DNA from 2 places in the Secundilactobacillus paracollinoides genome. Region 2 is predicted to be linked to the other one. Evidence: predicted binding sites of a transcription regulator. Region 2 holds the regulator's gene; the other holds the start of a gene.

Region 1 (16,392 bases), 270 kb from region 2:
CGCCCCTGAAGTCGGTGTTCCAAATTCCACTGTGTTTTGCCGTGACGCACAATAAAGATCCGTTTCATGACACCCTCCGTTTGACTACTGTTTAAACTTTACCGACCGTATCAGCCCGCAGTCCGCGACGCAGCGTTGCCACCGAAGTTACTTCATCGTGCGCGATGTTACCAAGGTTTACTTGTGGGCCATATTTCAAAATTAGCGCTGTTTGCTGCCCTTTAAGCGGTGCTTCGAAAATGATGTGGTCAATGCCGTCTGGTGTTAACGCATCCAGCTCGTCGGCCACGATGTTACCGTTGGCGTCATAGATACCAATGTTCTTGCCGGCTTCACGCGCTTCGATGATGACGTAATTGGAACCGTTTTTCAGGTCTTCGTTCATCAAAGCCACCCGTTCAGCAGGTGTCAGGTCGTGGTCAAGTTCCGGATTCTTCTTCCCGACTTCGGAGATCACGTAGAACCCAGCTTGCTTGGCTTTGACGATCAGTTCGCCACGCGTTCTTGAATCAACCGTTGTCGACCCATCACTGACTTCGATACCCTTGAAGCCAAGGTCCTTCGCCTCATCCAAGAAGGCGTCGTACTTACCGGCAGCTACTGAAACTTCCAGCAACGTCCCACCAGGATAAGGAATGATTCCCGCAGCGTCGTACTTGGCAGTCTTGGCCTTGATCAACTCGCGGTCCATCGTGGCAGCCGTGCCCCAGCCAAACTTCGCAAAGGTCATGTAGTCACCCGCAGTGGCAATCAGGTCGTCCACTTCGTTTAAACCCAGCCCCTTGTCCAGAACCATCGTCTTGCCGAGTGTTTGGGATTTATTTTCCAGAAATTCAAATGCTTTCATGTCTGTAGCCTCCGTTAGTGTCGTTTTTGTGCATCGTCCAAGCTTAATGACGCTAGATTAACTGGGCCTTAAAACGCTCATTCGTATGTTCTAGTGTAAAACAGTATTGGAATTATGTTCAAGGTTATTATGGGTGAATTTTTTGTTGGGTGATAGAAAATGTAAATCACCTAATGCACCTGTGTTTTGTCTGAATCAGATCTATCAGTGATTGTTCTTATTATGCATAATTAATATGTACAAGCTCAGAGGTCTACCGCTCATACACCAAATACACCGTCGCCGCCGACGTATCGCTGCCATCCACAGCGGTCATCCGAACATGCGTCAACTTATACCCCGCATACCGATACCCGCCAGCAATACCCTTCACCGAAACAATATTAGCGCGTGTCGTCTGACCTAGCGATTCCTTCAATTGTAGCGTCTTACCATCCACTTGCCAGGTGCCCGAATCCGGATCACTCGAGTAATCTGCAGCCGTCTGTGTGAATTCTCCGTTCTTATTAAAAACCAGCTTACTAGCGCCACTATTGTGCTTTTCAATGGCGGACGGCAGCTCATTGGCGGGCGTCCCCACTAGAAAGTACCAGGGATTATGACGCACAGGTTGCCGCTTCGGCGTGCGATGGTAAAGGTGCACCCCAATACCTAGTATGACCACAACGATAATGACCCAAGTCAGGGCCTGAATGCGCCGATCACTGCGATACCGTTTTAAAAATAGTTGCCGTCCTGTTTCAAGTCGTTTCCCCACGTTCATCCTGCTACCTCCAGCCACCGATACGGTCACCCACTACCTGTTGTGGTCGTCTCTTTTTAAAAGCAGTATATCATAGAAGTGTTTTAACTGACCGATCAGGATCTGACCTCTGCTTAAAGACCATCAAACACAGTGTTAACCCTACCCCAAAATACGTATCATACTACTCGATAATCATCCTATATATACGTGTGGAATATCCATCTCACAAACCACCAAATTCAACTTATTTGCTGGTAATCCACGTGAACACTTGTGTTCAGCAAAGTCGCGACCCCCAACCCATAGATGTCAATCCCCAATATCAAGTAGCGACAGATTACCCCTGGTGTCCCAACTTCAAATTTTGGAATATCCTTAAATTCCCGTCCTATCGCCGTTTTGTGTGATTAGCCGGAGACCTGTCTAGCTACTATATATTGAAATTCCGTCTAAATGAAGATACTATATATAGTATTCACTACAGATTTTTGGAGGTACATATCGTATGCAAATGCTTAAACATGAAATCCTGGTTCAGTTGTCAGATGACTTCATTGAATCAGTAAAAAAAACTGTGACACCTCACTGGGGCCCCTTAGGCTGGGTCACCTACAAGCGGACATACGCCCGTTATCTCGACGATAAACAAAGGACTGAGAACTGGGACGAGACCGTTAAGCGCGTGGTTGAAGGAAACATCAACCTTGACCCGCGGTTACACCAGGACGACCTGGATCCTCAAGTCTACGAAGAACTGACTAACGAAGCGCAAGAATTGTTTAAACTCATTTACGGGCTTTCTGCGACACCATCTGGCCGGAACCTGTGGATCTCAGGGACCGACTACCAGAAGCGTAACGGTGACTCCCTCAACAACTGCTGGTTCATCGGCGTGCGCCCACAACCATACGGCGACAGCCACATTGTGCCCGACTACCTTGATCATGATCAGGACGCGGTTTCAATGCCATATTCCTTCATGTTTGACCAACTCATGAAGGGCGGCGGTGTCGGCTTCTCCGTTGTTCAGGACAACGTAAAGCAGATTCCAGCCGTTGATCAGGCCATCAACATGACCATTTTGGTGTCACGGGACAGCGCCTCACACGATGAGTCAATCAAACTTGGCGCCGTTGACAAGGAAGACTGGCTCGCAAGTCACAGCCTCACGGACGGCCGCTACTACAAGCTGCCTGACACTCGCGAAGGCTGGATCCTCGCCAACGCCAACATGATCGACCTGCACTTCTTTGGGACCAACGCTGACCACGAAAAGAACCTGATTCTAGACGTCAGCGACATCCGACCAAAGGGTGCGAAAATTCACGGTTTCGGCGGGACTGCTTCCGGCCCAATGCCACTGATTGAAATGTTAACGGACATCAATGCCATCTTGAACGACCACGCTGGCCGTAAGCTGTCCTCCGTTGATTGTACCGACCTTGGAAACTTGATTGGGAAAACGGTCGTGGCTGGGAACGTTCGTCGTTCAGCTGAATTAGCCTTGGGCTCTGCTGACGACGATGCGTTCATCACGATGAAGCAGGATCAAGATAAGCTTTACCACCACCGTTGGGCATCCAACAACAGTGTTGCCGTGGACAGTTCTAAGACTGATTACGACGCCATTGCTGATTCCATTACCCACAACGGTGAACCTGGTATCGTGAACCTGGAGCTCTCAAAGAACTTCGGTCGAGCTATCGATGGTCGTCAAGAAGCCATTGATGGCAACGTTGAAGGCACTAACCCCTGTGGTGAAATTTCACTCGCAAACGGTGAACCTTGCAACCTGTTTGAAGTCTTCCCACCAGTTGCTGTTGCACAAGGCTGGGATTTAAAAGAAGCCTTTGCGTTGGGAACACGTTTCTCAAAGCGGGTCACCTTCAGCCCATACGATTGGGAAGTTTCGCGTAACGTCATCGAAAAGAACCGTCGTATCGGGATCTCAATGTCCGGGATTCAAGACTGGATCTTAAAGGAATTCGGCCACCGTGTTGTGACTGGCTTCAAGGACGCTACTGACCCTGTGACTGGCGAAACGATCAAGCAACCCGTATACGACCAGGCCGCTATTGACCGCGTTGACGGGCTGTACAAGGCCGTTGTTGCTGCTGACAAGGACTACTCAGAAACCCTTGACTGTGCCCCATCGATCAAGCACACGACCGTAAAGCCATCAGGGACTGTTGCAAAGTTGGCTGGTGTGTCTGAAGGGATGCACTTCCACTACTCTAACTACCTGATTCAACGGATTCGGTTCCAAGACTCTGACCCGTTGTTGCCAGCGTTGAAAGCTTGCGGCTATTTCATGGAACCAGACGTTTACACCAAGAACACCGTTTGTGTGGAATTCCCAGTTCGGGCAGCCCACGCCGACAGTAGTGAATTCGCCTCAGCTGGTAACGTTTCGATGGCTGAACAGTTCGCAACTCAGGCCTTCTTGCAGACGTACTGGTCAGATAATGCGGTCAGTTGTACCGTGACGTTCCAACCAGAAGAAGCAACCCAAATCAGCCCATTGATGCGCCAATACCGCTTCGTAACGAAGTCAACGTCCCTCTTGCCATACGCGGGCGACGCCTTCCAGCAAGCACCTAAGGAACCCATCGCAAAGGATGTCTACGAAGAAAAGCTAACAGAGATCCACGGCGACGTGGCAACGGTCTTCGCAGAACAGAATGGCAACCATGATCAAAAAGATGTTGAATTGGTCGGCCAAACGGATTGTGAGGGTGGGGCTTGCCCAATTAGGTAGAGTGTGGAGCAAGGCGTTTTGAGGGCGGACCGTAAGCTAACTCTGGCAGAAATGCCCGAACTTGGCATTTGTGCCAGAGTTGGCTTACGCAGTAGCCCTCAGCCTTGCGGAACACGTTTCGGCTATGTAAAAGTCAACAGCCGTAGCCAACACTACTCATCACAAAAAGTACCATCCCAAAGTAACCAAACTGCAAACCAAAAAAGGTCTGAAATCCAGTATTTCAGACCTTTTCTACTAAACTAACCCAACAAAACAGGAGGCAACACCATGGTAAAAATCTACACCAAAGTCGGCGACCAAGGCTACACCAAGCAAGTATCCGGCAAAATGATTCCCAAATACGATCTACAAATTCAAGCACTAGGCGCCATTGACGAACTTGATTCATGGTTAGGCTACGTCATCGCTACCCTCTCCCCAAAGGCTGAGGAAATGAAGCCGGAACTGATGGACATCCAACGCAACTTGTATGAACTCCAAGCCGACATCATCGTCAAGCGTCACCATAACATTACGTTAGAGCTAGTCGCCCACTTTGAAGAAGAGATCGACAAACTCAACGACAAGCTGCCCGTCATCAAGGCTTTCATTTTACCTGGTGGGACGCAAACGGGTTCCAGCTTGCAGTACGCTCGTGCCCTAGCGCGAAAAGCAGAACGACAAACGGTCGAACTCAGCAATAAGCAACAGGAACTCGACGCCCCAATTTTGAAATACTTGAACCGGTTATCCGATTATCTGTTCATTTTGGCCCGGTATGCCAACTTCCTTGAAGGCTACGACGAAAACCGCAGTAAAGCTTAGATTCTAAGAGTGCTATCAATAGACAAAGAAACCCGCTGATCATGTGCAATGACCGCGGGTTTCTTTGTCTAAAACAGGAACAGCAGACACTATTTGAAAGATGTCCAAAATAGTGCTAACATTAATTTAAAAGATATACGTATAACCATAATGTTTTATAGTAGTATTCAGCCTATTTAACCCGTCAATTCTTAGAAAGAAGTCTTGATATGATGATTCGATTTTTCGGCCAACCCCAATTCACTGCTACTGATCACACGATCAAGGGTTATGAACTCTTTCTCCGGGAAAGTGTGGATCATAAGTGGGTCTTTCCGGATGACTTCAAAGCCTTCACAGCATACGAAACGGCAAACCTCTTGGTGCAGACCATCCGGCCAATGCCAAAAACGGTCACCTCAGTAGCATTTAACCTGGACCCTGACCAATTTGTCGACCCAGCCTATCAAACGTATCTGCCGAAGGTTCAGGAGCTGATTGCGCCGGTACGGCTGTTCGTTGAACTGACGGAACATCCGTGTGCGCCAAAGATTGCGAACGCTAAACTGGTCGAAGCAGCGGAAGGGTTTAAGGCCAATCACCTCTACGTTGTCTTGGATGACGTTGGCACCGGCAATAACACCCCACCGTTTGCAGAATTATTAGACAACAACCTTGCTGAATACAAGTTTGCGATGCAGAACTTTCGCGAATCGCACGACCCCCATGAGATCACCAAGAAGCTAGCTTACTGGCACAAGATGGCTGATGATGAGCATAAGTGGTTTGTGATCGAGGGCTTTGAGACGAAGGACGAATTAAAGCTGTTGAAGGACTATCCAGCTGATCTGATTCAGGGGTACTATCTGGACCGACCGGGGTTGTTGCCAGCGGATGATCAGGTTATTTTGCCGCATCATCGGGCGTCGTAATGAAAATTAAAAACACGTAAAAGCGCCGTGACAAGCTGTCATGGCGCTTTTGCGTACAGTAGAATATTTAATCGGTACTAGTTTTCTTCTTTAAAACAGTTTCCCACTTTGGAAAGGCTCGGCGATACCAACCGTGAATCATCGAAAAGGCCTGCTGACCGGTTAAGGTACCCAGCATCAAAAAGCTCGGCAGAAATTGAATTAAATATCGACTCCGACCACCCTCAAATAACAGTAAATATACCATGCCGCCAATGATGGCTAGCCGGCATATTTGGCTGAATTTACGTTTATCACGCCATCCAAACGCCACCATCGTCAACAATAAGACCCAGGTAACTTGCGCAAAAAACCGAAAATCGCCGAGACGTGACCCATACAGATACACAAACGAGCGCAACGTGCCAGCAAATCCCTTTTCGTTTGGCACCGGATCAGCATTAATAAAGTGCCCTTCTTTGATCCACGCAAAAGTCCCGTCAGCAGTATCGTTTCGCTGCTTTTTAACCAAAAACTTGGCGTACCCAAGAACGCCCTTTGCCTTCAATCGTTTGATCAGAACCTTTTTTGAATAGTCCGAGCGCGCTTTAACAGTTGGTAGTTCTGCCATTTTTAGCGCATCCTTTGGATTATAACCGCCGTCACCTGAAACACCCATGCCCATAAAATGAATCGCCGGAATTTCACGATTTTTCTGCAATACGATATATGACTGTTCATTATTTAGTTTATTAAACGTCCAATAGCTGCCACCGGTAACACCAAGAAACAAAATGAGCAAAGCAAATCCGCGCCAGACCTCGTTTGGCGTCAAGACGTGTTTTCGCGGATGAAACATGTACAGCAATTCGACGATTACAATAGCAATAACGCCCACGATAGCAGACGGTTTCATCATATAAGCCAACACTGCGTTAAGACCAAACAGGATGGCGCCTAAACTGCGATACGTCCAATCAAACGACGCTTTATTGAGCATCGCAAAACCCAAAAAATAACCAGAAACAAACGGGAGCACCCAAGCATCCGTATAGGGCACGATGATCATTGGAAACAGTAACAGCCACATCGCGTGAATATAGAGAGCCGTCGTGGTTTGTTTTTTGTCGATCACATAAATGGTCACAATATTCAAAAGAGCCGAAATATCTACTAAAATGAGCGTTACTAGATCAAAAAGAAGCCAGGATGTCGACCCTACCGCCTGGGCAATTGCGTGTTGCGCTAATAGTAGCGGCATGTTGTTATAGTTCAAACTAAAATAGGCGACGATATCAGGAGTTTTCGTATCCGTCAGAGCTTGGTGAACAGCCCCCACGTCAAACCCAATTACCGGATGAACGCTAAGCACAAAAACGACCTGCCAAATCACAACCGCAACAAAAAAGAGTGCTGCAGTCACTCGCGCATGCCGCACCAACACCGTCCATAACAGACGTTGAAAGTTTGGGTAGGTCTGATAGCAAATAACGATGCCGCCAAAAACAATTAAGACGCCCGTTGTAAACAAAGTTGTGCCAGCACCCGTTATTTTATTATCACCTAAGATAAGGTTCGGTGATGTCACCGCAAACAGCAGTGTCGCAAAGATAAAAATCAAAAATATACTCTGCAAACATCGGTTTCCAAATCGGAATAGTTTGGCCAATATGCCACTCCCTTACTCGTCGTCTCGAACGGATATACAGTATGCCCGGGTAGGTGATTCACTGACCTCAATTCGGATCAGTTTCGCCTGTTCCTCACGCAAGGCTGGCGATATCAAGTCAAATAACCATACCGTGACATTTTCAACTGTTGGATTAATGTCTTTAAAATACGGCAACGTGTTTAAAAACTTCCCAGCAAAACTATTGAGGATGTCCTTGATCGTGTTTTCCAAATCATTAAAGATGATCATGTGATCGTTCAAACTGTGGATTTCACAGACGATCTCCCACGTATGATTATGTTCTTTACCCTCGCCATCTTCCCACCGCATCGCGTGGCTGGCATTCACATATGACTTAATCTTGTAGGTATGATACTGTCGTTCTTCTCCCATAATTACTTCCCCCGTTTACGAGTAAAATCGCTCTTGATAACCGATTTTATCTGCCTCGTTTCCTGACTAAACCGTGTTGAATTCCAGGTTGATTTTGCGTCAACCATACTATTTAAAATCCCGATATAGCGGATCCACGAACAAATGAAGTTATAAATTGGCAACGTAAACGCCACCCACCACTGTCTGACATAGTAGTGGCGCTCTTCACTTGAGCCCCTTAACAATTGGACCACACAAACGTAATTTAACAGACTGACCAATGCATATAGCAGATAAATGATAACGTAGGACATCCCCATCATAATGGGTGAATACCGTAAAAATAACAGTGCGATACTAGCAAACATCCAGATCATTCTTGGAAAAAGGAAAGTGTGATCCATCATCATCCGCCGTACCAAAAAGTTTTTAAAGAAATCAGACATGGTTGTTTTATCCGCATACTCATGCGTGACTTCCATTTCACCCTTTTGCCACCGTTGCCGTTGAATATAGAGACTATCCAAACTATCAATTGGTTCAATATAGAAAATGGCTTCGGCACAAATCGCCACTTTTCGATGCAGCTTATCCCGAATTTGAAACGTCATATCTGTATCTTCGCCTATGGTGCCCGTGTTGTAGAGAAAGGTGTTCAACAGGGCTTCCTTGCGAAACGCAGAAAAGGCACCAGACATGGTAAACAACTGATTTTGTTGTGATTCAATACTGCGTCCTGATAAAAATGCCTGCGCATATTCAAAGTACTCGTTGTGTTGTAAAAAACTTTTACCCGGATGACGCCAATTGTCGATCATCCGGTGCTGCGGCAAAATAGTGCCCGTTAGTGCAGCCATCTCAAAATCATTTTCAAATCGCAGTACCATGTTCATTAAGGCATTCTTTTCGAGAATACCATCACTATCAATGTTGATCACATAGGTCCCAATCGCGTTATATATGGCCGAATTTAACGCTTTGGCCTTCCCCTGCTCAGTATGAAGCAACTGCATATTCATATCAGCAAACCGATTTTGAGCTCGGGTAAACACTTCAAAACTATCATCCGTGCTTTGGTTGTCAGCTAAAATGACCTGAACCAACTCGTGCGGATACGTTGACTCTCGAATGGATTGAATACAGGCAAACAAAGTATCTTCAGAATTGTATACAGGCACCACAACAGAAATAAACGGCATCTTATCAGGCATCGCTAATTTTTTCGGCCGAAACGTTTTGAAAAAGAGCCGAATTCCCTGGACAAACGCTGGTAAAATTTCAACCACAACAGGAATTAATGCCCAGGTCAGCCAAAAGCCCATTTTAAAAACCGTTTGCTGTAACCAATACATCATGGGCTAGTCTCCTTTCCGAAAACTAAGCCGCTTACGCCACCGATCGCGCCACTTAATAAAGTTGCGGTACAGACTGTGTGAAACTTGCGTGTAAGTAAACACGTTATAGTACATCGCAATGACCAGTGTGTAGAACACAAGCCGGCCAATGATGGTATGCGCTAAATAATATTGCCCGCCACCCATAAAATGAACGATCGTCACCACTACGGTCAATCTGATCACATTGGCACCGTAGATCCATAACGTCACAACGACACCAAAGAAGACACGTTCCACACTGTTGTACATTGGGGAAAAGGCAACCATCCCAATATACGCTGTCGTTTCAATAATGCCAGAACACTCATAATCAATACTCATCATGACCGGTTGTGTTGGGTTATTGATGGCCACCAACCCATAACGGTTCATGACGTCACACATCCCAGTCACGTCGCCGACCCATTTCACGCCATTGATCACTGCGTGGGTGAAAAACCATATCCAGTACGGATCACTCAACGATATAAGGATAAAAAAGAGCCCGGCACTCCCCACAATAAAATGAAATGCCGAGAGACCTGCTCTTTTTAATATCGATAAGGCATACAGCCAAACGACAATACCAATAATTAAATAGATGCTCATTTATTACCCCGCCGCTTTTTATTCTTTCCGCGTGCATTTTTGACAAGTGCCGCGCCAGCGATGACGAAGCCAGATGCGACTATTACGGCTGGGCCAGTGCTCCCACCAGTATCCTTGACAGTCCCCTGCCAACCATTCGAATTGGTTAACGTAATCGAACTTGCTGACGAATCAGATGTTCCGCCCAATGCTGAGAATGGAATGGCACATTCGAGCTGCCAAGTAGTGTTCGTGGTTGTCCCACTGCCCGAAGTTTCTTGAAGGTTCTTTAAACCGACGTAGGCTGTCCCGCTGGTTGTATTATCACTACCACCAGATGAAGGGTTCCAGATATCTACCGAAACTGCCTGCGAGTCGCCAGCTTTTGACAAGTTAGCCGAGCCAAAGGTAATATAATATGTTTGGTCGCCGACTTTTAACTCATAGCCATTACCCTGAAAATTATTACTTGATTGTGACAATTTGGGTGTTGATTCAACATAGAAGTAAACGTTCTTGTCATCCGACAGCAGGCTCACTTCAACACTATTATCATTATCGATATTGATATCGGTAGGGTTCTTATCAGCCCAGTCGGCATACTGGCCGTCGATCGTAATTCCTAAATTGCCACTGATGTTGTTGTTATTCGCCTGTGATGAACTTTGTGAAGTAGCACTATCAGAGCTCGACATGGCTTCTTGCGCGTCAGTCTGTGAGGAACTACTGTCACTTTCTGATGATGCTTCTTTCAGTGTTGTCGCCACCGGCGTTCCAGCCAAACTTGGACCCGTCAAACTCACGTCACCTAAAACGGACAAACTTTTGCCGACACCATTGGATAAGCCAGCGTCTTTCAAGTTAACGGTCGCATCTAAAACCGTTGCTGATTGACTAATTGTGGCAGTCCCGACCACCGTCCCTGTCGAATTATCTAAAACGTTGACTGTACCGTCCTTATAAGCACTTAATTTAAAGACCTTATTCACTTTTGAAAAGCCACTACCATATGAAGCTGAGAACGTCTTAAATATTTCTGTAGTTGATTTTTCTGTTTCAAGATAGACATACAGATTGGTCCCATCATTGCTTGCCCCAAGTCTTGCTGGTTTAGCTTGGAGCAATTCAGTGGTATTGGCATCTGTCCAAGAAGGTTCACTGGCGTTTGCCGCTTTTGTATACAGCGGACTTGCTAAAATAGATAACACTCCCATACACGTGAGCGCAGCTAACATTATTTTTTTCTTCATAGTCATTCCCCTAACTATTCAGCGCGACGTGACACCCGAAATCGTCGTTCATTATAAATTAAATGATGAACGCCATTACGCATTTACTCTACATATTATTATACGCTTATACACTAACGTTTGTTAAGTCTTAATCAACACATTACAGTTTATTTGTATTATATTTTGATAACATCGTGTGCATTTCAATTGCTACAATATGACTTATATTATCGGAAGATTCCAGCCATTGCAAAACAAAAATTGTTAAATTGTTGCTTTATTTGCATAGACTTGGTAAATGCGGGGTAGATGTGGTTGTTTTCAGCACAATTTTGAGATAGAGCAAGGTAGTACTAAATTTAGTGTTCTAGTTTATCTAGCCTAAACGTGTAAAAAAAGGCCGCTCCCGGCCATATAAGGCCCCCTAAACCAAAATCCAAAATCGGAATTTTAGTTTAGGGGGCCTTATATTCTGGGAGCAAGTTCGCCTTTTTTTACACTCTCACAAAAAACACCCACCAGGCCTTACTGGGGAATCCCTGGTGAGTGTTCCTTTTATCGATAGTAATCTCAGCCATGTCCAGCCGCAGTCAGCATACGCTGACACCAGCTGAAACCTGGCTCACATCGGCGGCCAGATGATGACTGAGTGAGACATGGACCCTCCGTGGTGGCCGGTCGACCGGCAAACATGCCAGTTAACCGGTTTTTAATATTGCGTCATCGTTACTCGGCACGGTGGAGAGTGCACAACCTACGATGACGGCAGTGCCCGTATCAAGCAGCGCGCTACAACAATGAAAAGCACCTGCTGCGGGTGATGACCGGCAGAAAAATCCTGTTCTGCACAGGCATTTTGAACCCGCAATAACGACGACACAAACCCAACGAACGATCCGTGATCACAGAAGACCAGGAAATGATTACCCATCTGCCTACTCCTAGACAGTAAGATGCTGAACGGAATACGATCGGAGTGGGCGTACCCCGCCCGGTAAGTCTCTTAGCCTTCCTAACCACCAATGTCAATTTCGTAATCGGTGATTAGTGATCATAGTAATCCCCCCTTATCATTTCAAAACAAGTGTCCTGAAAAAATAAGCTTACTATCTGTATTCATAAGTTTACCTAAATTAAAAACGGCCTTCAAAGATTATCACTTTCCGAATGCTAAAACGGGTATTGGCGGGGACAGGTTATCGCACTAGTGAAGTGGGTTATCCTCAATTGTTCTTATTATTTTGACACATCTGTTCAAAAAACAACTTAGGATTGATAATTGTTGCGCGTATGCCTGCTGCATCACTGTTATCGCGGTGTGTGCTACTATTAAAGGCCGAATTTGAGCACAAGGTTCAATGTCAGAAACAGACTGTCTTTTATCACTCAGAAGTGATAAAAACGTGAAGATCTATTCTTTGCCGGCTGGATGTCTACATTAAAAATCTAAGTTATTTTTCATGAAAGCGATTCTTTTAACACGCTAACGCTCTCATTTTCAGAAACTTTAACAAATTGATGCTAACCCCTTATCAAGCGGGCCGTTTTCTGATATAGTAGGGCCTATTGTCTTTTGAGGATCGGCTCAAAGCTGTGGCGAGTTCGCCCACGGCTTTTTTCTACGGTCTTTGTTGAAAACTTATTGCGTTTGTTTACATTTTTTACAGTGTTTTGATTACTTGTTCTATATTTACATTGCTGATGCGTGCGCTTGATGGGTGGATTGACCCTTCTTGGGCACCGCTGTTTTCGTTTATATTGTCGAAACGTGCTCCGGGAGGCAGAGGACTCCTGCGTAAGCAACTCTGGCAAAAATGCCAAGTTCAGGCATTTCTGCCAGAGTTACTTACGCTCCGCCCTCTAACCGCCTCCCTCCGCACTCTATGAAAGGAGCCCCACTTGCGCGATCTTACCCAAGGAAACCCACTTAAGCTTATTTTGATTTTTACCCTGCCATTATTCATTGGTAATCTTTTTCAACAACTCTATAATTTCTCAGATGTCCTCATTGTGGGTCAGACCCTTGGTGTTAAGCCACTCGCAGCGGTTGGCTCCACCAGCAGCCTTAACTTTTTGATTATTGGCTTTGCGAACGGCCTCACTGCTGGCTTTGCAATCGTCACCGCCCAACGCTGGGGTGCTCGGGATCTACCCGGGGTTCGCAAGAGTTTTGCGACCAGTATCGTGTTCAGCATCGTCGTCACGATCGTCTTAACAGCGCTAAGCCTGCTCTTTTTGGACCCCGTCATGCATACGATGAGCATTCCAGCCGACATTTATGGCAACGCAAAATTGTTTATCTCGATTATTTTTGCCGGCATCTTCTCTTTCGTGCTCTTCAACATGCTCTCTAACGAATTGCGGGCACTTGGGGATTCACGGACACCGCTGTTCTTCTTGATCATTGGGACCGTGTTAAACGTGATCCTGGAATTGTTGTTCATCCTTGTGTTCCACTGGGGCGTTGCCGGCTCCGGCCTCGCAACTGTGACGTCACAGCTTGTCTCAAGCCTGTTATGTATCGTCTACATCATCAAACGGGTTCCGATCCTGCACGTTGAATGGTCTGATTTCAAGGCTGTGCCTGCTGAGTTTGCCAACCATGCACGTTACGGGTTGCCCATGGCATTCCAGACATCGATCATCGCCGTTGGCTCCCTGTTCCTGCAATCCGCACTGAACAGTCTTGGCACCGACGCCGTGGCGGCCACAACTTCAGCGTCCAAGATCGACCAGCTCGCAACCTTACCCATGATGTCGTTTGGCATTACCATGGCCACTTACACGGCCCAAAACCTTGGTGCTGCCCAATTTGAACGGATCATCAAGGGCGTCAAGCAAGCCCTGATGGCCTCCGTCAGTTTCAGTATTCTTGTCGGCGTGCTCATCATTCTTTACGGGCAACGGATGGTGATGCTGTTCATTGGCAACCAGGACGCTCACGCACTGACACTGAGCCAGACCTACTTTAACATTGTTGGGGTCTCCTACTGGATTCTGGCGATTCTGTTCATCGTGCGTTACACCCTACAGGGACTCGGTCAAAGCCTCATGCCGACCCTCGCTGGGGTTGCAGAACTCTGCATGCGCTCGTTTGCGGCCTTCATTTTGGTCCACTACTTCCAGTACGCCGGCGCCTGTTTTGCCAGCCCGCTAGCATGGCTAGGGTCGACGCTGGTATTGATTACCTCCTACGTGACCGCGATGCACACGCTGCACAATATGCAACGGATGCAAGAGCAAGTTACCGGTAACAATGACCCGCAATTTACCGAATCGTTCATCCGTCGTGTTGAGCAAACCTTTAAAGTGACGGTCAATAAAGCAACGTTGGCACGGTTAAAACATACTGAACCAGCACCAAAACCGTTAGATAACGAAGCTTAACGATTAAGCCTCTCACCGCCCGTCCATGACGACGCGGTGAGAGGTTTTTTGTCTCCGATGTGTCTATACCAATCCGCTGGTCACAACCTTAATGATGACCCAAACCTTCTAAGAAAACCGCCACAACACAATTTTAAAAGACTGTTTCACATTGTTCATAATGTTGATAATATATACCATTAACTATTTACGCATGCAACAATAACTGCTAGAATACTCACATAGAGGTTACCCAAAAACCTCTAAGTACGTCTAGCGAGATCTTTCCATGAGGGATCTCTCCTTATTCCCATCAACGTTATTCCCCTAAATAACGCTGACCAAAGCAAATGGCCCGACAGTTTATGACGCTGTGTGGGTCATTTTTAGAGTGTGGAGGGAGGGCGCTCAAAGGGTGGAGCCTAAGTGACTTTGTCCGTAAAAGCCCGGGCTTGGCTTTTACGGACGAAGTCGCTTAGGTGCAACCCTTTGAGCGCCCTCCCGAAACACGTTTCGGCAATATAACTGAGACCCACATCGCAATTAAATCGTTGAAAATAAGAATCACTAACTTCTCACACAAAAACACCAGCGGAGGAATAATTTGCAGCCCTCACCACCACCAACCCCCACCAAACCTAAGGCTTAACATAAGCAAACCCCTCATCCTGCCGTTTCACCAACTCATAAACACCAACCGGCACCACCACGATACCGTGCTGAATCGTCGATGGATCGACCTGATGACCGGCCATCGCTTTTGCACAAGCCACAACCTTGACGCCCGCATTGATCATTGGTGCCAGATCAACGCCTGAAGCTGTTTCCACACTGATAATTGCCTTACCGTTGACCAAGATCTCAACGGCCCCGGTCTTACCCTGTTTGTCCATTTCCTGCAAGTAATTTGCAACGTTGCTCAAAACGGCCGACCATTTTTCTGGTTCATTAATATGAAAGATCACGTTCATGTCTATCTCACCTTCCGTGTTGCTGTTACCAGCACCTTATGACGCGCAGTTCTATCGCGCTATCCTCTTTAATAGTACCCGAAGTTACCCGGTTTGTGCAATCGCTTTCTTATTAGAATCTGAACATTCACTATGGTGATACGAAAGGAGAACCTGTTAATGGATCTCGGACAAAGACTGCTCCAAGAACGCCAAACAAAATTTTCTCATGGCTTATACCATCACACTCAAGTGTTACCAGCCTACCAAAATACACGAATAGATGGTAACCATTTATCCCTAGCACAAGTCAGCGCGCTTTTTGAGACCCGCGCTATTTTCAGTGACGACCGGCATCCCGTCTACGTTGATGATGTGTTTGAAGTCAGCAATCATTTCAAACTTTTCGATTACCTACTAGATACTTTCAACCAACCGCTGTCTAACACCACTTTTAAGGCCTGGCATCAGATACTCAAACGCGGCACCTGTCAGGCCGATGATTGGCGGTATAACGTTGGCGGCTTTAAACGATTTCCAAACAGAATTGGGCCAATAGTATTCGTCTCACCTGAACAAGCGCCAGCGCAATTAGCGACCTTGTTAAGCGCCTGGGAAAACGACCCAGATTTCTCACTTCAGGGTCTGGCAACGCTTCACGCCGAATTTGAAAACATCCACCCGTTCAGTGATGGCAATGGTATCATCGGGCGCTTGCTAGTCATTAAGGAGGCGCTTCGTTTTGACCAGTCCCCATTGAGTATTCAACCCACTCATCAAAGAAGG
Region 2 (16,392 bases):
CTCAGCCTCGTCTTATTAGTTGTTAATTAAAGAGCTTTCTTAGCAGCGTCTGCAAATGCCTTGAAGGCGTCTGCATCGTTAACAGCTAAGTCAGCCAGCATTTTACGGTTAACTTCGATGTTAGCTTGCTTCAACCCAAACATCAACTTGCTGTAGCTCAGACCATTGATCCGGGCAGCTGCGTTGATCCGGGCAATCCATAAACGACGGAAGTTACGCTTGTTGGCCTTACGGTCACGGTATGCGTATTGGGCACCCTTCATAACTTGGTCTTTAGCAACCTTAAACAAACGGTGCTTTGAGCCGCGGTAACCCTTGGCTAACTTAAGAACTTTCTTGTGGCGTGCGCGTGTAACTGTTCCACCTTTAACTCGTGGCATAATAATTCCTCCTAATACTTACGGTCAGTCGTGTTGACTAACAGTGTCTCGATTGATGCGTCACTGTAATGAAGTAACGTTGATTACTTTTGTAATAATGCGTGGTACGTCTTCTTGATAGTGTTTGACTTCATCATTGAAGTCCCACGCAATTGACGACGTTGCTTCTTGGTCTTACCGTGGAAACGGTGACTGGTGTAAGCATTGGCGCTCTTAATACCACCCTTGGCAGATACCTTGAAACGCTTGGCACTAGCACGGTTTGTCTTCATCTTTGGCATAACGTAAATCCTCCTAATTTCTTACAACTATTTGTCTACTTTTGGTGTCAGCATCAAGAACATGCTTCGGCCATCCATCTTCGGACGCTGTTCAACAGTAGCGACTTCGCTAGTTGCTGCAGCCATCCGGTTTAACACGTCGCGACCAATTTCCTTATGGGTAATGGCACGACCCTTAAATCGAATTGAGACCCGAACTTTTTCACCCTTGCTTAAGAACTTCATTGCGTTCTTCAGCTTCGTGTTAAAGTCGTTGTCATCAATTGACGGACTCAAGCGAACTTCTTTAATGCTAACGACCTTTTGCTTCTTACGAGCTTCGCGTTGCTTCTTTTGCATCTCAAACCGGTACTTCCCGTAGTCCATGATTCGGGCTACTGGCGGTTTTGCCTTTGGGGCAACCAGGACAAGATCCAATTCAGCATCGTCAGCCAACTGAAGCGCATCACGCTTACTCTTGATACCCAATTGATCACCGTTTGCAGCAATCAAGCGAACTTCACGAGCATGGATTCCTTCGTTAACCATCATATCGTTTGCTATGGTCATTCACCTCCGAGTGAGTTTAAAAACAATCAACATAAGTCTGCATAAACAAAACGGGTACTGTCTCACAACAGCACCCGTTAAAGTTCCCGAACTGCTTAACTGCAGTCAGGTTATTTACGTATCAGCCAGGCAACGTGAGTCACGAGGCGAGAAGCGGGTGCTTCTACTTACATTTATCAACCAAGCTAGAATACCATGTATCCGGTTTAGTGTCAACTGGTCTTACTTAAAAGCTCACGAATACAAATTATAGCGCAGGGGCGACTATCTGTCGACCCCCTTTTTCACAATTATTTGTCAGCGCGGCTGTAGTTTTCAATGTCACCCAGTACTTCTGACAGGAAGGCATCAGCACTCATGCTGTTAGAATCCTGTTCGCCGTACTTCCGAACACTGACTTCATTGTTGGCCTTTTCTTGGTCACCGACAACCAACGTGTATGGAATCTTGTGCGTCTGTGCGTCACGAATCAGATAGTTCATCTTTTCGCCACGGTGATCAACGTCGACCCGAACGTCGGCAGCAGCGAACTTCTTACGTAACGATTCAGCGTAGTCGCCATGCTTGTCATCACTAACAGGAATGATCGTGACTTGCTTAGGGGCTAACCAAGTTGGGAAGGCACCCTTGTAGATTTCAGTCAGGTAAGCGATGAAGCGTTCCATCGTCCCAACGATCCCACGGTGAATCATGACTGGCCGGTGCTTTTCACCATCAGCGCCAATGTAGCTCAGGTCGAACTGTTCTGGCAGCATGAAGTCCAATTGAATCGTTGACATGGTTTCGTCGTTGCCCAAAGCAGTCTTCGTTTGGATATCCAACTTAGGACCGTAGAAAGCAGCTTCCCCTTCAGCCTCGTAGTAGTCAAGACCAAGGTCATCCATGGCACCCTTCAACATCGATTGACTGCGGTTCCACATCTCGTCATCATCGAAGTACTTCGCCGTGTTGGCTGGATCCCGGTATGATAAACGGAAGGTGTAGTCGGTGATGTTAAAGTCGTTGTAAACGTCCATGATCAACGTCAGGATCTTCTTAAATTCATCTTGAACTTGGTCCAACGTAACAAAGGTGTGGCCATCGTTCAAGGTCATTTCACGAACCCGTTGCAACCCACTCAACGCACCTGATTTTTCGTAACGGTGCATCATCCCAAGTTCAGCGATCCGCAGTGGCAATTCACGGTATGACCGGATGTGGTGGTTGTAAATTTGGATATGTGACGGACAGTTCATTGGCCGTAATTCAAGCATTTCGCCATCGCCCATGTCCATTGGTGGGAACATGTCATCACGGTAATGTGCCCAGTGACCGGAAGTCTTATACAGGTCCAGGTTAGCTAACACTGGGGTGTAAACGTGCTTGTAGTCATCAGCAACTTCCTTATCGATGATGTAACGTTCGATTGTCCGACGAATGGTGGCACCATTTGGCATCCAGTATGGCAAACCGGCACCGGCCTTTGGATCAACGAAGAACAAGTCAAGATCATTCCCGATCACCCGGTGATCGCGTTCACGTGCTTCCTGACGCGCTTTAAGGTCAGCGTCCAGGTCAGCCTGCTTGTAAAAGGCTGTCCCGTAGATTCGTTGCAGCATGTCGTTTGAGGACTTGCCTTCAAAGTACGCACCGGCAACTGACAAAAGCCGGAAGAACTTCACGTCGCCCGCATTTTCAAAGGCAACCCCGTTGTTCAAAACGTCAACGCCATCCACGTTGTAAAAATCAAAACTGTCGTCCTCTGAATCTTCAACCAATTGGGCTTCAAATTTAGTGCCGGCTAACTTCTTCAATGCTTCAGCTTTGCTGACGGATTCATGCTTTAAGTCAACCTTCTTGTCAACGAAGGATTGAATCTTGGTGCTGATTGCTTCCAAATCATCAGCACTGACTTGACCATCGTCCTTATCAGTATCGATGTACAACCCTTCCTCGTCGCCGCTGTCTTCACCAAAGCGAATATCTGAGAAAATTTCTTTCAAAGATACTTTAGCAAGCAAAGCAACTGTTGACCGTAAAACTGCCAACCCATCTTCGCTGTCCTTAGTGACGATCTCAATCTTGCCATCGTGGTTGATTGGGGCGTTCAAGTTGATCAATTTGCCGTCTAACTTACCGGCAACAGCCTTCTTTGCTAAACTAATTGCGATCGATTGGGCAACATCTTTTGCTGAGGCACCTGCCTCAAACTGACGCTTGCTGCCATCTGGAAATTCTAATGAAATTTCTGACATGTTTATCTTCTCCTTTAAAATAACCTACTTAAATGTGCTGCGGTGCTGGTGGATAAAAAAATCCCGGTGTCTGCAATATTGCAAACACCGGGACGTTAGTTAACGCGGTTCCACCCGAATTCATCAGGAAATTGGTGCACCAATCGCCTGACCTCATAAGGGATAACGGACCCGCCGGCACGGTATTATCCACCGCACATACAGAAAGTGGTAGCTTGTGATTCCTGACGAAACGCCTTACAGAAGATGTCGTTTCTCTCTTGGACAGGGCAAACAAGTCATGTCTTTCAAACATTTAAAGTCTTAATTTATGATTACGCCTTTTATTAAACCACGGTGAATTTCGTTCGTCAAGGTTAATTTGGTCGCCGATTGGTACCAATCATTTCGATCTCCTTGGCCAAAAAACGGAACCGTTGCATCAGTCGTTTCGCTTTTAACGGCTCCACGTCGCCCTTCTGCGTGACCTGTAAGTGTTCTTTTTCCAATTGATCCATCGAAAAGTTGGATGAGAAAAAAGTGGTCAGTTCAGACTGCATCCGGTATTCCAAAATAACACCGAGCACCTCATCACGAACCCAGGCAGACATGGCATCCGCACCAATGTCATCAATCATCAAAACGGGCGCTTTCTTAATGGCGTCCAATTTTTCAGCAACCTGGTTGTTGCCGATCGCATTTTTCATTTCAACTGCAAAACTGGGAAAGTGCACCAACGTCGTCTTAAAACCCTTTTCAGCTAATTGGTTGGCAATGGCCCCCAGTAAATAGGTCTTCCCAACACCAAAACTGCCATAGAGATACAATCCCTGATGATAGTCCTTCGGTGCTGCTTCGTAGGCGTCAGTAAAATCAAGCGCCGCCATCAGCGCCGGCACCCGATCCTTATCAGATGCATCAAAATGGTCGAAAGATGCCTTACGAATCAGCTTGGGCATCAGCACGGAATTGACCCGTCGATGCAGTGACTGCTGTTTTTGTTTGGCAACCTGTGCCTCTGTCGGCAGGTAGGCAACGTCGATCAAATGATTGTTCATGATCAGCTTCGGCTCATACCCGGGCGCAAACGTCTGCTGACCCGCGGCAAGGCGGTCTCTTTCCGTGACGTACTCGTACAGTTTTGCCGACGAGCGGTCGATCTGCTGCGCATCAAGTTCACCATCATTTTCTTTGATAAACGCCTGAACATCAGCATCTTGATAGACTTTTTGCATCAGTTGCTGGTAGTTATGATTCAGTTGATGTTGATCCATGTAGTGTTGCATGGCGTCACTAATATTATCCATTCTAGGCGTCACCTCCTTCACGATTTTGGCGTTCTGATTTTAATTTTTTCAACCGGTCAATGGCCCGTTGTTGCTGGGCGTCTGAAACTGACTTATCGGTGGCCTTCTTATCCGGCTGGTAGTCCGACTTTGCCCAGTCAGGCAAGGTTTCCTTAACGGTGCCTTGCTGCCGGCGATTACCCTTGCGACCTGGTTGCGGATTATCCCGTTCCTTTTGGTAACGATGGATTTCTTTGAGTGCATCCTCGGGCGTTTTAACGCTAGCCTGAGCCCAACTATTGGCAATCGTATCGGTTAACCGCTGGGTCAGCGTGGACTGTTTCATATTCATAAGCAGATAAAAGATCAGCACGTTGACCACAGCGTTAGGAAAGACCTGTTTATTGAGTAAGCCTTCAACAATGCGCTGCTCGCCACCAGTTACATAACCGCCCTTTTCCTCGTGCATTTTCGTCAAAAAGGCCATGGGCGACACCTGGTTTGCCACTGTGATCAGTGCCTGTTCCTGCGGCGTGTGCTTGGTCGTCGACTGTTTTTGAGGCTCACTAGCCGCAGCCGTTTTCGTCTGTGCTGTCGTGCCAGTTGTCACTGGCGTCGCATTTCGTTGTTCTGACGCAATCATCGCTTGCAGCTGGCGGGCATTTAACGCGTTCGTCGCTAGATTGGTTGCCCGATTAATATAGTCCGCCATTTCAGGCTCCGTCAGGCCATACATCAGGTGCTCATTTAAAATGAGTTCCCGGTTGGCCTTAATATCCTCAAGGTTGACGTACGACCGCTTTAAAATATCGATCAGCAGATCAAAATCAAAGCGCGAACTTGCCGTCTGCTTTGGCCAGTTCGTCACATCGTCACTGCCCTTAAAGGCCGCTTTTGTTTCCGAGATCAACGCTGGCGGGGTGGCAATCAACCGGTCGTTCACTTGAAAGACGTCTAAAAATTGTCGCGAGATATTCTGCCAACCATCATGGGTCGCTTGAGGGCGCACAAAGTGGTCACGTAACCGCTTGAACTGTTTTTCACCCACCACGTCAAGCAAAAGCACGCTTAACAGATCATCCCCAAAAAATGTCCCGGCAGAAACAGGCTGCTGGAGTTCGTAGATCAATTCCGGCAGCTTGTCTGACTGGTTCCGATAGGTTTGAATCAATTCCAGGGCTTCAAGCCGCTGGCGGCAGTGTTCTAGCTCGCTCACACTGATGTTTAACAGGTCGAGTAATTCACTGTGTTTGAGCTGCACCTGAGTGCCGTGGGTCAATTCAAGCTGACGCCACAAAACGAGCAGCAACCCGTATCCAGCCACACCAATCAGCGGTTGATACAGGTCATCTAACACGTCGCGCTGATCCACAGTTAACCTGCCAGTTGCCATTATGGCAACCGTCGTTTTGGGGGTCAGAGAGGTGGTGTTATCCAGTGTCATCCGAAACGCCCCCATTCATTATTTTTGATCAGACTTGTCTGGTTTATCTTTATCTTTTTGCATGACGTCTTCGAGTTCCTTTAAGAAGACGCTCATGTCCTTAAACTGGCGGTAGACGCTGGCAAATCGGATGTAGGAAATCTCATCCACATCGGCCAGCCGTTTCATAACGTATTCACCAATCAGTTGACTCGAAACTTCATTTTCGCCCAGTGAGCGAATCTCATTTTCAACTTCGTCAACGATCTTCGTCATGACGTCCATTCCCACCGGTCGCTTTTCAGCCGAGCGAATGATACCGCGCAGGATCTTTTCACGATTAAATTCTTCTCTGGTCCCGTTCTTTTTGATCACCAGTAACGGTGTCACTTCGATCCGTTCAAAGGTCGTAAAACGAAAACCGCAATTTTCGCATTCCCGTCGTCGCCGAATCACCCGGCCTTCATCGGTCGGCCGACTATCAACAACGCGGGATCCATTATGATGGCAATGCGGACAGTGCATGGTCTCACCTCGTTTTCAACCATCTGGTCATTAATCGACCAAATGCAGTTTATTAAGCCATTCTACCACTTGGGCTTTCGTTTTATCAATAGAGCCGCCATTATCAACGACAATATCGGCCACGTTGATTTTTTCAGCCAACGGCAGCTGACTGTTGATCCGGCTGCGCGCATCGGCCTCAGACATGTTATCTCGTGCCATTAACCGCTGCAATTGGGCAGCCGTATCCAGCGCAACGACCATGATCACATCAACGTCATAGGCGTAGTCACCCTCAAACAACGTCGGCGCATCGAACACCACTAACGGCGTGTGTTTGCGGCGGTAAGCGGCCACCTGTTTTTTCACGGCCTTGTGGATGGCCGGACTCGTGATGGCATTTAGCTTATCCAGTTCATCTTCATCGTTAAACACGCGTTGGCCCAGCCGGTGGCGATCAAGCGTCCCGTCTGGTTGAATCATTGCCGTGCCAAACGTCGCTGCAATCTGGCTTAAAGCGAGTGAATCAGGTTCGACCACTTCACGCGCAACTTGGTCAGCGTCAATGACTGGGATGTCCCGGTCATGAAACACGGTCGCAACCGAAGATTTACCAGTGGCGATTCCGCCCGTCAGACCAAGCACGACTGTCTGGCTGGGCTTCTTCTTGAGCACCTGACACCGGGGACAATAGTGCGTCCCGCGCTGGGCCACTTTTGTCTTTTGTAATTCAGCGCCACACCGAACACAGGGTTCGCCTTCACGGCCATAAACGTTCAGCTGATTCTGGAATTCGCCAGCGTTACCAAAGGCAGTGGAAAACGAATGCACCGTTGTCCCGTGACCATCAATGGCCTTGGACAGTTCCTTTAAAATGTTTTCACGCAGAAACCGGATCTGAAAATCCGTCAACGTATTGGCGGGTTGCTCAGGGTTGATCCGCGTCATCCAAAGCGTTTCGTCAACGTAGATGTTCCCCAGACCAGCAATGTTGCTTTGATCCAGCAAGAATGGTTTGATCACCTTTTTACTCTTGTTAAAAATCTGTTTCATGTAGTCAAATGTCAGGGTGTCAGGTGTTGGCTCCGGCCCAATCGTTTTCAAACCGGCAACTTGAAGTTCGGCACCGTTTTTGACTAGGTTCATCCGCCCAAATTTCCGCGTATCGGTATACCGAAGCTCGCGACCATCCGTCAGGTGGAAAACAACGTGGGTGTGTTTGGTCAGCGGCGCCCCCTCAGGCTGGACGTCATATTTGCCTTCCATCCGCAGATGAGACACCATGGTCATTCCATTATCAAACCGAAAGAGTAGGTACTTGCCCCGGCGGTCGATCTGGTCAATGGTGACACCGGCCAATTGTTGTTTAAATTCAGCAGGCGCCGGACTCACCATTTTTTCGTAAATCACGTCAACGTGGTCAATAGTCGCCCCGCCAACGAGTCGCGTGAGGCCGCGGCGGACCGTTTCAACTTCTGGTAACTCAGGCATACTGTCCCTCCTTACACCTACTTGGCGTCATACCAAGTGTTCCCGTATTGGGATTCAACCTTTAATGGAATTTCCAATTTCACAGCTGAGTCCATCACCTTTGGGACTAATTTTTCAAGCGTTGGGATCTCTTCAGCCGGGGCCTCAAAGATCAGTTCATCATGCACCTGCAGCAACATCGTGGCCTGGAGGTCCGCCTTTTTCAGTGCATCCTCCATGTTGATCATCGCAATCTTAATAATGTCCGCAGCACTCCCTTGAATGGGCGTGTTCATAGCCGTCCGCTCAGCAAACGAGCGTTGGGCAAAGTTGCGGGCATTGATGTCTGGCAAGTAGCGGCGACGATGGCTAATGGTTTCAACGTAGCCTTGGTCCTTCGCCGTTTGGACAATGTCATCCATATATTTCTTAACGCCAGGATACTCTTCGAAGTACGTTTCAATAAAGTCATGCGCTTGCTTCCGCGAAATGCCAATGTTTTGTGACAGGCCATAGTCACTGATACCGTAAACGATTCCGAAGTTAACCGCTTTAGCTTGACGCCGCATGTTCGGGGACACTTCCTCGTCTGGCAGCAGACGGAAGATTCGCCGTGCGGTGCTGGCATGAATGTCTTCATCATCGATAAAGGCTGCCTGCAAGTTCTTATCATGCGTCATATGCGCAAGTACCCGCAGTTCAATTTGCGAGTAATCAGACGAAAAGATCTGCCAGCCATCGTGACTCGGCACAAAGGCTTGTCGAATCCGCCGGCCCTCCTCTGTTCGAATGGGAATATTTTGCAGGTTAGGATCGACCGAAGACAGGCGCCCAGTCTGCGTCAACGTTTGCTGGTAACGCGTGTGCGCCTTTTGATCTGTTGAATGGACCACCTTCAGCAAGCCCTCGATGTAAGTCGATTGAATCTTTGCGATCTGACGATACTTTAAGATGTTTTCAACGATCGGTGCCTCACCCGCTAATTTTTCAAGGACGTCAACCGAGGTTGAATACCCCGTCTTCGTTTTCTTGATTGGGGTCAGACCCATCGTTTCAAATAAAATATGACCCAACTGTTTTGGTGAGCCAATGTTAAATTCTTCGCCAGCCTCTTGATAGATCGTCTGTTGAATTTGCGCCAACTGTTCCGTGAACTGGCTGCCCATTTCACTGAGTTTATCGGTGTCCACTTTGATCCCAGCGATTTCCATATGGGCTAAAACATAGGCCATTGGTAATTCTAAATCACGGTAAAGAGACATCTGTTCATTTTGTGTCAGTTTATCAAAAAGCGGTTGTGCCAGCTGCTCAATCGCAATCGCTTTGCGGGTCAGATGCTCAAAAAAGATCTGGTCATCATCAGGAATGGCCCGCTTTGCGCCCTTGCCGTACACCTCGTCATCTGTTTGGATCTCGTGGTACTGGTGTTGAAACGCCAGCTTACCAAGGTCGTTACTGTTTTCATTCGTATCAAGCAAATAGGACGCCAATAATAGGTCAAAATCCACATTTTGCAGATGGATGCCAAGACGGTTCAACCCAACGTAGGTCCGCTTGACATCAAACACATTTTTCGTGAGCGTTTCACTAGTCAGTAGTGACTTAACGGCGTCTTCTTGCAGCAACTCAACGTCACGACTGACAAACCACTTCGCCCCACTGCCAATCACAAAACCGGCAAAGTCAGACGTGTGATAGTTTGCTTCCGGCATCTCCAGATAAAATGACACTGGGTCGTTTAAGGTCTTCAATTCAGCCAAGTTGTCTTGAGTGAGCACGGTAAACGACACCGGCTTTAACCCCAACACATCCTCACCGTCGCCATCGGTATTTAATTTACTCAAGAAAGATTGGAAATTCATTTTTTGATAAAATGCAACCAACGCATCGGTATCATCACCGGTATACGCTAAGTCGTCCAACCCAATGGCTAACGGTGCATCACGCCGAATCGTCGCCAGGTCGCGTGACAAAAAGGCCGAATCCTTATCTTCAAGCAAATGTTCCTTGAGTTTTTTAGCCGTAATATCATCAATATTGTCGTAAACACCATCGATGGTGCCATATTTTTGAATCAGATTTTCAGCCGTTTTAGGACCAACACCGGCAACCCCGGGATAATTATCCGACGTATCACCGCGCAGTCCCTTGATCTCAATAATTTGATCGGGCGTCACGCCTAATTTCTCCTGCACGTGAGCGGATGTGTAGTATTCGACTTCACTAACGCCTTTAACGGTCACAGCCACGCTTGTCTTATCAGAAGTTAATTGCGTGAGATCCCGATCTCCAGTGATGATCACTGTTTCATAATCAGCCGCATCCGCTTCCTTAGCCAGCGTGCCGATAATGTCATCGGCTTCATAGTCCTTTAAATCGTACGACTTCAGTCCCCGTGCCGTCAGCAGATGACGAATTTCCGGCATCTGCTCTGTTAACTCGGCTGGCGTTTTTGCCCGGCCGCCCTTGTAGTCTGTATATTTCTTTGTTCGAAACGTTGTCTTACCAGCATCAAACGCCACCAGGGCATCAGTTGGCTGAACGTCTTTTAACATGTGATCCAGCATGGTGTTGAAGCCATAAATGGCATTAGTGTGCAAGCCATCGGGATTCGTGAACCGGTTCAACGAATTATAGAGCGCGTAAAAGGCTCGAAAGGCCACGCTGTTCCCATCAATTAACAACAATTTTTTAGATTCTGTCATGCGCTTCTCCTTGCTGTATCTTCTATATGTCCACTGTATAGTTTACCAAAGTTTGACGCAAATAAAAATATTAAGCGCGTGTCGTAAAAGTCTTTTCTATTGCTAAGTGAGCCGAATAAAACAAAATTGCCGCTTCGTTGCTCCGTTCGGCTTTGCAGGCTGTGGTGTCGTCATCAGTTAGCGACCCTACTTTGGTCGGTTACTGATGTGCGAGACGACTGAGATTCACTCGAGAGCCACTACACGACCTGCCAAATTGCGGAATGCAACGAACTATCACCTAACCGTGGAAAGACGTATTCAACAATAATGAAAGAATGGCCGTCAATCGGTTAAAAATTGACTTCGACACATAAAAAAGCCAGGAAATCAATGACTTCCCAGCTTTATTGAAACTTTCATTCAATTAGATGATTAATCCCGACTACTGCCAGCGCCACCGAAGATTTGAATCAAGAAGATAAACAGGTTGACGAAATCTAGGTAGAGCTGCATGGCACCAATCACGGCTAACCCGCTTGTGACATTACCGCTGCCGTCACTCTTCAGGTACAGTGTTTTCATCTTTTGACTGTCAGATGCGGTCAAGGCAGTGAAGATGATGACCCCGACAAACGAGAACACGTAAGCAATGATGGCACTGTGCAAGAACATGTTAATGACCAAGGCAACCAGCAATGCAATTAGAGCGGCTGTTGCTTGCGCGCCGACTCTGGTTAAATCACGCTTCGTGACTGTCCCATACAACGCCATCACGATGAAGACGACTGCGCTTGAGACAAACGCTGAAACGATGGTGGTGCCAGAATAGACCAACGAGTAGACCGAGAAGATTCCACCCGTAATCAGCGCATAAACCATCAAGAGTACGAAACTCACTGTTGGCCGTTTAAAGGCCTGACCATTAACTAAGAATGGAAAGATAAACCAAACGATGAGACCGATCCACATCCCGCTTCCGGTCATGGTCGATAATAACGCCTGGTTAGTGCTGACAAAATAGGCCGACACTGCTGATAACAGCACCGCAAGTGCCATCCAGCCATACATTTTGGTTAAGAAAGTGTTTAACCCGACGTCGGCGTTAACCACGCGACGCGGTTGTTCATCAAATTGTTGATTGTTCATTCAATTCCCTCCAATTTATGAAACGTCTGTCTTGTTAATTGTTGACCATTGTATCAATCCCAGTAAAAAAAGCAATTATTCCTATTTAAAACAAGTGACTTTAGACATTATTTAAGAAATTAATCACTTATTAACCACATTTGGGACACTTATCTAAGACTGTATGACATAAGTAAGCACAAAAGAAGTCTCACCCCAGCATGACGTATCATTTTGGGAGGCGGCTTCTTTTATTTTCGACTGTCCACGCACTAAATGTAGCGGTGGCCAGCTAGTTATCTTTAAGTGATAAATGACTCAAGAGTTCCTCATAGGCGCGTTCGTACTTTTGAACATCGCCGGCACCCATGAAGACAACAACGGCATCGTGGTAGTCCAGCAACGGTGACATGTTATCCAATTTGAGGATCTCGCCACCCTTGGTGATCTTCTTGGCAAGGTCCGCACTTGAAACCTTCCCGTTCGATTCACGCGCAGAACTGAAAATATCTGTCAGATAAACGTGATCCGCGTTGTTTAAGGCGGTCGCAAAATCGTCCATTAACGCGATGACCCGGGTAAAGGTATGCGGCTGAAAGACAGCGATGACCTCTTTATCGGGATATTTTTGCTGGGCAGCATCTAACGTTGCGCGAATTTCAGATGGATGATGCGCATAGTCGTCGATGATGGTCATGTCGGCTAATTGACGTTCCGCAAACCGGCGCTTGACCCCTTTAAAAGTCAGAAGTTCCTTCTTGATCTCATCCAGATCAACGTCTTCAAAGTACGCCACAGCGATCACGGCCAAACTATTCAACACGTTATGCTCGCCAAATAACGGAACGTGGTAGTTCCCCAAAAATTCGTCGTGATAGTACACGTCAAATTGAGACCCCTTTGTTGTCCGCTTAATGTCGCGCGCCTGGAAATCATCCTTATCGCTCGTACCGTAGTAATATACCGGAACGTCAGTCTTCAAACGACGCAGATTTTCATCGTCACCCCAGGCAAAGATACCCTTGGTGACTTGGTTAGCAAACGTTTGGAACGCTGTGAACACGTCATCAATATCTTTGTAGTAATCTGGGTGATCAAAATCAATGTTGGTCATGATGGCATAGTCGGGCTTGGTTGCTAAGAAGTGGCGGCGATATTCGTCGGCTTCATAAACAAAGAACCGGGCGTTAGGCGTGCCCTTCCCTGTCCCGTCACCAATTAAATAACTGGTTGGCGCAATCCCGGATAAGACGTGTGACAGCAGACCCGTTGTACTGGTCTTCCCATGCGCACCGGCAACACCAATACTGGTATAGCCTTCAATTAATTTTCCTAAGAATTCGTGATACCGGTAAACGGGCAAGCCCATTTCCCGTGCTTTTTTAATTTCAGGATGGTCATCAGTGAATGAATTTCCGGCAATCACTGTCAGGCCTTCTTGAATGTTGTCTGCGTTGAATGGATATACTGGGATCTTGGCTTGTTCCAAGCCACGTTGTGTAAACGTGTACTGGGTGATGTCTGAACCAGCCACCTTAAATCCCTTATCATGTAAAATAAGTGCTAATGAGCTCATTCCTGAACCCTTGATGCCAACAAAGTAATACGTTGTCGAGTTGTTCATCAATATCCTCTTTTCGTCACTGCTCTATTAATTTTTTTGCGCGGATAACCCTCGCGCTGGTTTTAGTCACTCATTTATTTTAGCACAGCTCACCTAAAATTCGAGGGGCATTTCGCCTCAGATGTCTTATTTGACGGGAATCTTAATTTTTACCGGCTGGCCGCCACGTCTTTTCAGCAAGCTAGTCAGTGCGTGGTCCCCGCATTTCGGCCAGTTGTTTAGCCGTCAGGAAAACATCACGGGGTTTGGACCCATTTTGCCCGGATATATACTGCTTATTTTCCAGCGTATCGATCATGTTTGCCGCCCGGTTGTAACCGATTGAAAAGACCCGTTGCAACTTGGACGTTGAAACCGTCTGTTCCTGGACAATATAATCCAAAACTTCTGGCATCAGTTCATCCTCGTTTTGTTGACTCTGTTCTTTAGCAAGCAGTCCATCCGGATCAAATTCGTAATGTGGTTTGCCCTGAGTACGGACAAAGTCAGTCACCCGGTCAACCTCGTCATCCACAAACGTCCCCTGCAGTCGAACCGGCTGCGAGGCACCGTTACCAAGGAACAACATGTCCCCTTTTCCAAGGAGGCGCTCAGCACCAGACGTATCAATGATCGTGCGTGAGTCCACTTGCGAAGAGACCATGAAGGCGACCCGGGTCGGGATATTATTTTTAATTGTCCCAGTCACGATGTCGACACTTGGTCGTTGCGTTGCAATTAACAAGTGGATGCCGGCTGCCCGAGCTTTTTGTGTGATCCGGACAATGTAATCTTGAACTTCACTTGAAGCCATCATCATCAAATCGGCTAATTCGTCGATCACGATCACAATGTACGGCAACTTAAGACTGTATTCTTCCGTTAATTCAGCCCGCTCATTGTACTGTTCAATATTGCGGACTCCAGCTGCCGCAAGACGATCATACCGATCATCCATCTCATTAACTGCCCACTTCAAGGCAGCCGCTGCGGCCTGCGGATCAGAAATAACGGGCGCTAAAAGATGCGGCAATTTGTCATACGGTGCCAGTTCAACGGCCTTTGGATCGATCAGTAATAACCGCAAGTCTGCTGGTGTCGCTTTATACAGTAACGAAATCAGCAAACTGTTAATGAAGACCGACTTTCCTGATCCGGTTGCCCCAGCAATCAATCCGTGCGGCATCTTCCGCAGATCAGTCACCTGCGGCTTACCAAAGAGGTCAACCCCAAGCGCCACAGTCAACGGTGATTTGCTGTCCTTAAACGCCTTTGATTCAAGCACTTCAGACAGCATCACAGGCCGTGTCTTTGGGTTTGGAATCTCGATCCCAACGGTTGATTTGCCAGGAATGGGTGCTTCGATTCGAATATCTTTAGCAGCAAGCGCCAGCTTCAGATCATCCGTTAGATTCGTAATCTTATTGACTTTAACCCCTAGTGAGAGATGTACCTGGAACTGCGTCACGGTCGGTCCAATCGTCCAATCCACGACGTGCGCGTCCACGTGAAAGGCTGCCAGAGTTTCATCCAGCACTTCCCCCTGGTGTTCGATCCATTCGTCCAACGCACTTTCGTCGGGAATAACGGGCGGTGTCAACAGATCCGGCGACGGGAACTGATACCCGCGTAACGGAACAGTCTCTCCCTGAACGTCCGGCTTATCCTGGAACAGGGCTAGATCTTTCAACTGAGCATTTTCTTCATTGAGAATATCACCTAGTGAATGGCCCAACCCGTGTTGTGCTTCGGCTGGCTTTTTAGGCGCCGGCGTGGGCGTGTTAGTTGCCGGTGCACTGGTGGCAACAGGTTTAGGTGCAGATGGGGTCTGTGTCACATGCCCTGCAGCGGGTTCCTCATCTGTCACAATATCAGCACTTGGGATTTCCGCCACAGGGCTGGTATCAAACTGTTGTGCTGCGTCACTGGATTCCTCAACATGGTCTAACAGTTTACGATCCTGCTGAATGTTTGGCTGATCTGGTTGATCCGAAATAAGTGTTGTCGGGTCATCAGTAGACGGATCAGCACGGACATCTATTTCACTCAACTCTGTGTCGTGAGCGGCAAGGGGTGACTCTAGCGTTGTCTGGGCATTGACAGATGACTCAACTTCAGGCTGAGTGGCGGTGCGTGTATCGACATCACCATCAACGTTGCTATCAGCTGCCACCTGCGACTCATCTGATTCCGTCTGCTCATCAGCCTGGTCACTGGCATTGTCTAATCCAGAATCATCCTGGTCACGCTCAGAAACAGCCGCCTCTTGCAAATTTTCAGGCTGGTCGGGCTCAACCGGCGTCTCTGATGGCGCTGACTCGGTAGTCTGGTCGCTTGTGTCGGTCGGTTCGCTTACTAGCAACCCATCATCCGTTGATTCAGAACTTGGAATAGCGTCACTGGTTTGCCCAGCTGAGTGGTCATCTTCGACCGACGCGATGTCAGAAATCGATGGTTGCACTTCAGACGGTTGGACATCAGTGGCGGCTTCTGGCACCGTTTCAGACATTGAAGACACTTCATCAGTTGTATCAGCGTCAGACTGCCAATTATGAATTGAGGGACCGTCTTCCTTCACTGTTGATGGCGATGCTTGCGTCGTCGCCGCGCCCTCATCTAAAACAGTCGTGTTATCGTCAGCAGTGTCAGAAACACCTGATGCCGACGCAGAAACTGCCTCATTTGAGACAAACTGCATGCTTTCCTGTGTTGTGTCACTCGATGGCATTGCATCAGGAATTTCAGTCACATTGGCATCACTTAATAACAGGACGTCACTGTCCTGTTTTTTAAAAAAGCGAGTCACCAATTGCGTAAAATTAACGCGTGGTGAGGCTAGACTTGGGTGATGCAGTTGTCTCGGGACTGCCG

What was found. Region 2 encodes NrdR, which represses ribonucleotide reductase genes. Its sites were predicted from a motif close to ACACNATATATNGTGT; they were not measured.
Region 1: a site for NrdR is predicted at 2,052-2,067, ahead of nrdJ (ribonucleoside-triphosphate reductase, adenosylcobalamin-dependent). Genes of this name have one in related genera too.

What each region holds. Positions count from the first base shown of each region.
Region 1 is NZ_CP014912.1:16,567-32,958, forward strand. Features, by position in the region: gene AYR61_RS00080 (histidine phosphatase family protein) at 1-68, opposite strand, end outside; gene AYR61_RS00085 (phosphosulfolactate synthase) at 92-847, opposite strand; gene AYR61_RS00090 (lipocalin-like domain-containing protein) at 1,101-1,610, opposite strand; gene nrdJ (ribonucleoside-triphosphate reductase, adenosylcobalamin-dependent) at 2,098-4,350, shown strand; gene AYR61_RS00100 (cob(I)yrinic acid a,c-diamide adenosyltransferase) at 4,621-5,157, shown strand; gene AYR61_RS00105 (EAL domain-containing protein) at 5,367-6,068, shown strand; gene AYR61_RS00110 (TIGR03766 family XrtG-associated glycosyltransferase) at 6,136-7,716, opposite strand; gene AYR61_RS00115 (6-carboxytetrahydropterin synthase) at 7,729-8,112, opposite strand; gene AYR61_RS00120 (TIGR03111 family XrtG-associated glycosyltransferase) at 8,115-9,449, opposite strand; gene xrtG (exosortase family protein XrtG) at 9,453-10,079, opposite strand; gene AYR61_RS00130 (Firmicu-CTERM sorting domain-containing protein) at 10,076-11,272, opposite strand; gene AYR61_RS00135 (MATE family efflux transporter) at 13,190-14,677, shown strand; gene AYR61_RS00140 (DsrE family protein) at 15,295-15,627, opposite strand; gene AYR61_RS00145 (Fic family protein) at 15,787-16,392, shown strand, end outside.
Region 2 is NZ_CP014912.1:2,978,467-2,994,858, forward strand. Features, by position in the region: gene rplT (50S ribosomal protein L20) at 27-380, opposite strand; gene rpmI (50S ribosomal protein L35) at 464-661, opposite strand; gene infC (translation initiation factor IF-3) at 689-1,210, opposite strand; gene thrS (threonine--tRNA ligase) at 1,501-3,444, opposite strand; gene dnaI (primosomal protein DnaI) at 3,801-4,730, opposite strand; gene AYR61_RS13115 (DnaD domain protein) at 4,732-6,153, opposite strand; gene nrdR (transcriptional regulator NrdR) at 6,172-6,657, opposite strand; gene coaE (dephospho-CoA kinase) at 6,688-7,311, opposite strand; partial or broken gene mutM (DNA-formamidopyrimidine glycosylase) at 7,321-8,127, opposite strand; gene polA (DNA polymerase I) at 8,145-10,811, opposite strand; gene AYR61_RS13135 (Bax inhibitor-1/YccA family protein) at 11,226-11,939, opposite strand; gene murC (UDP-N-acetylmuramate--L-alanine ligase) at 12,211-13,542, opposite strand; gene AYR61_RS13145 (DNA translocase FtsK) at 13,724-16,392, opposite strand, start outside.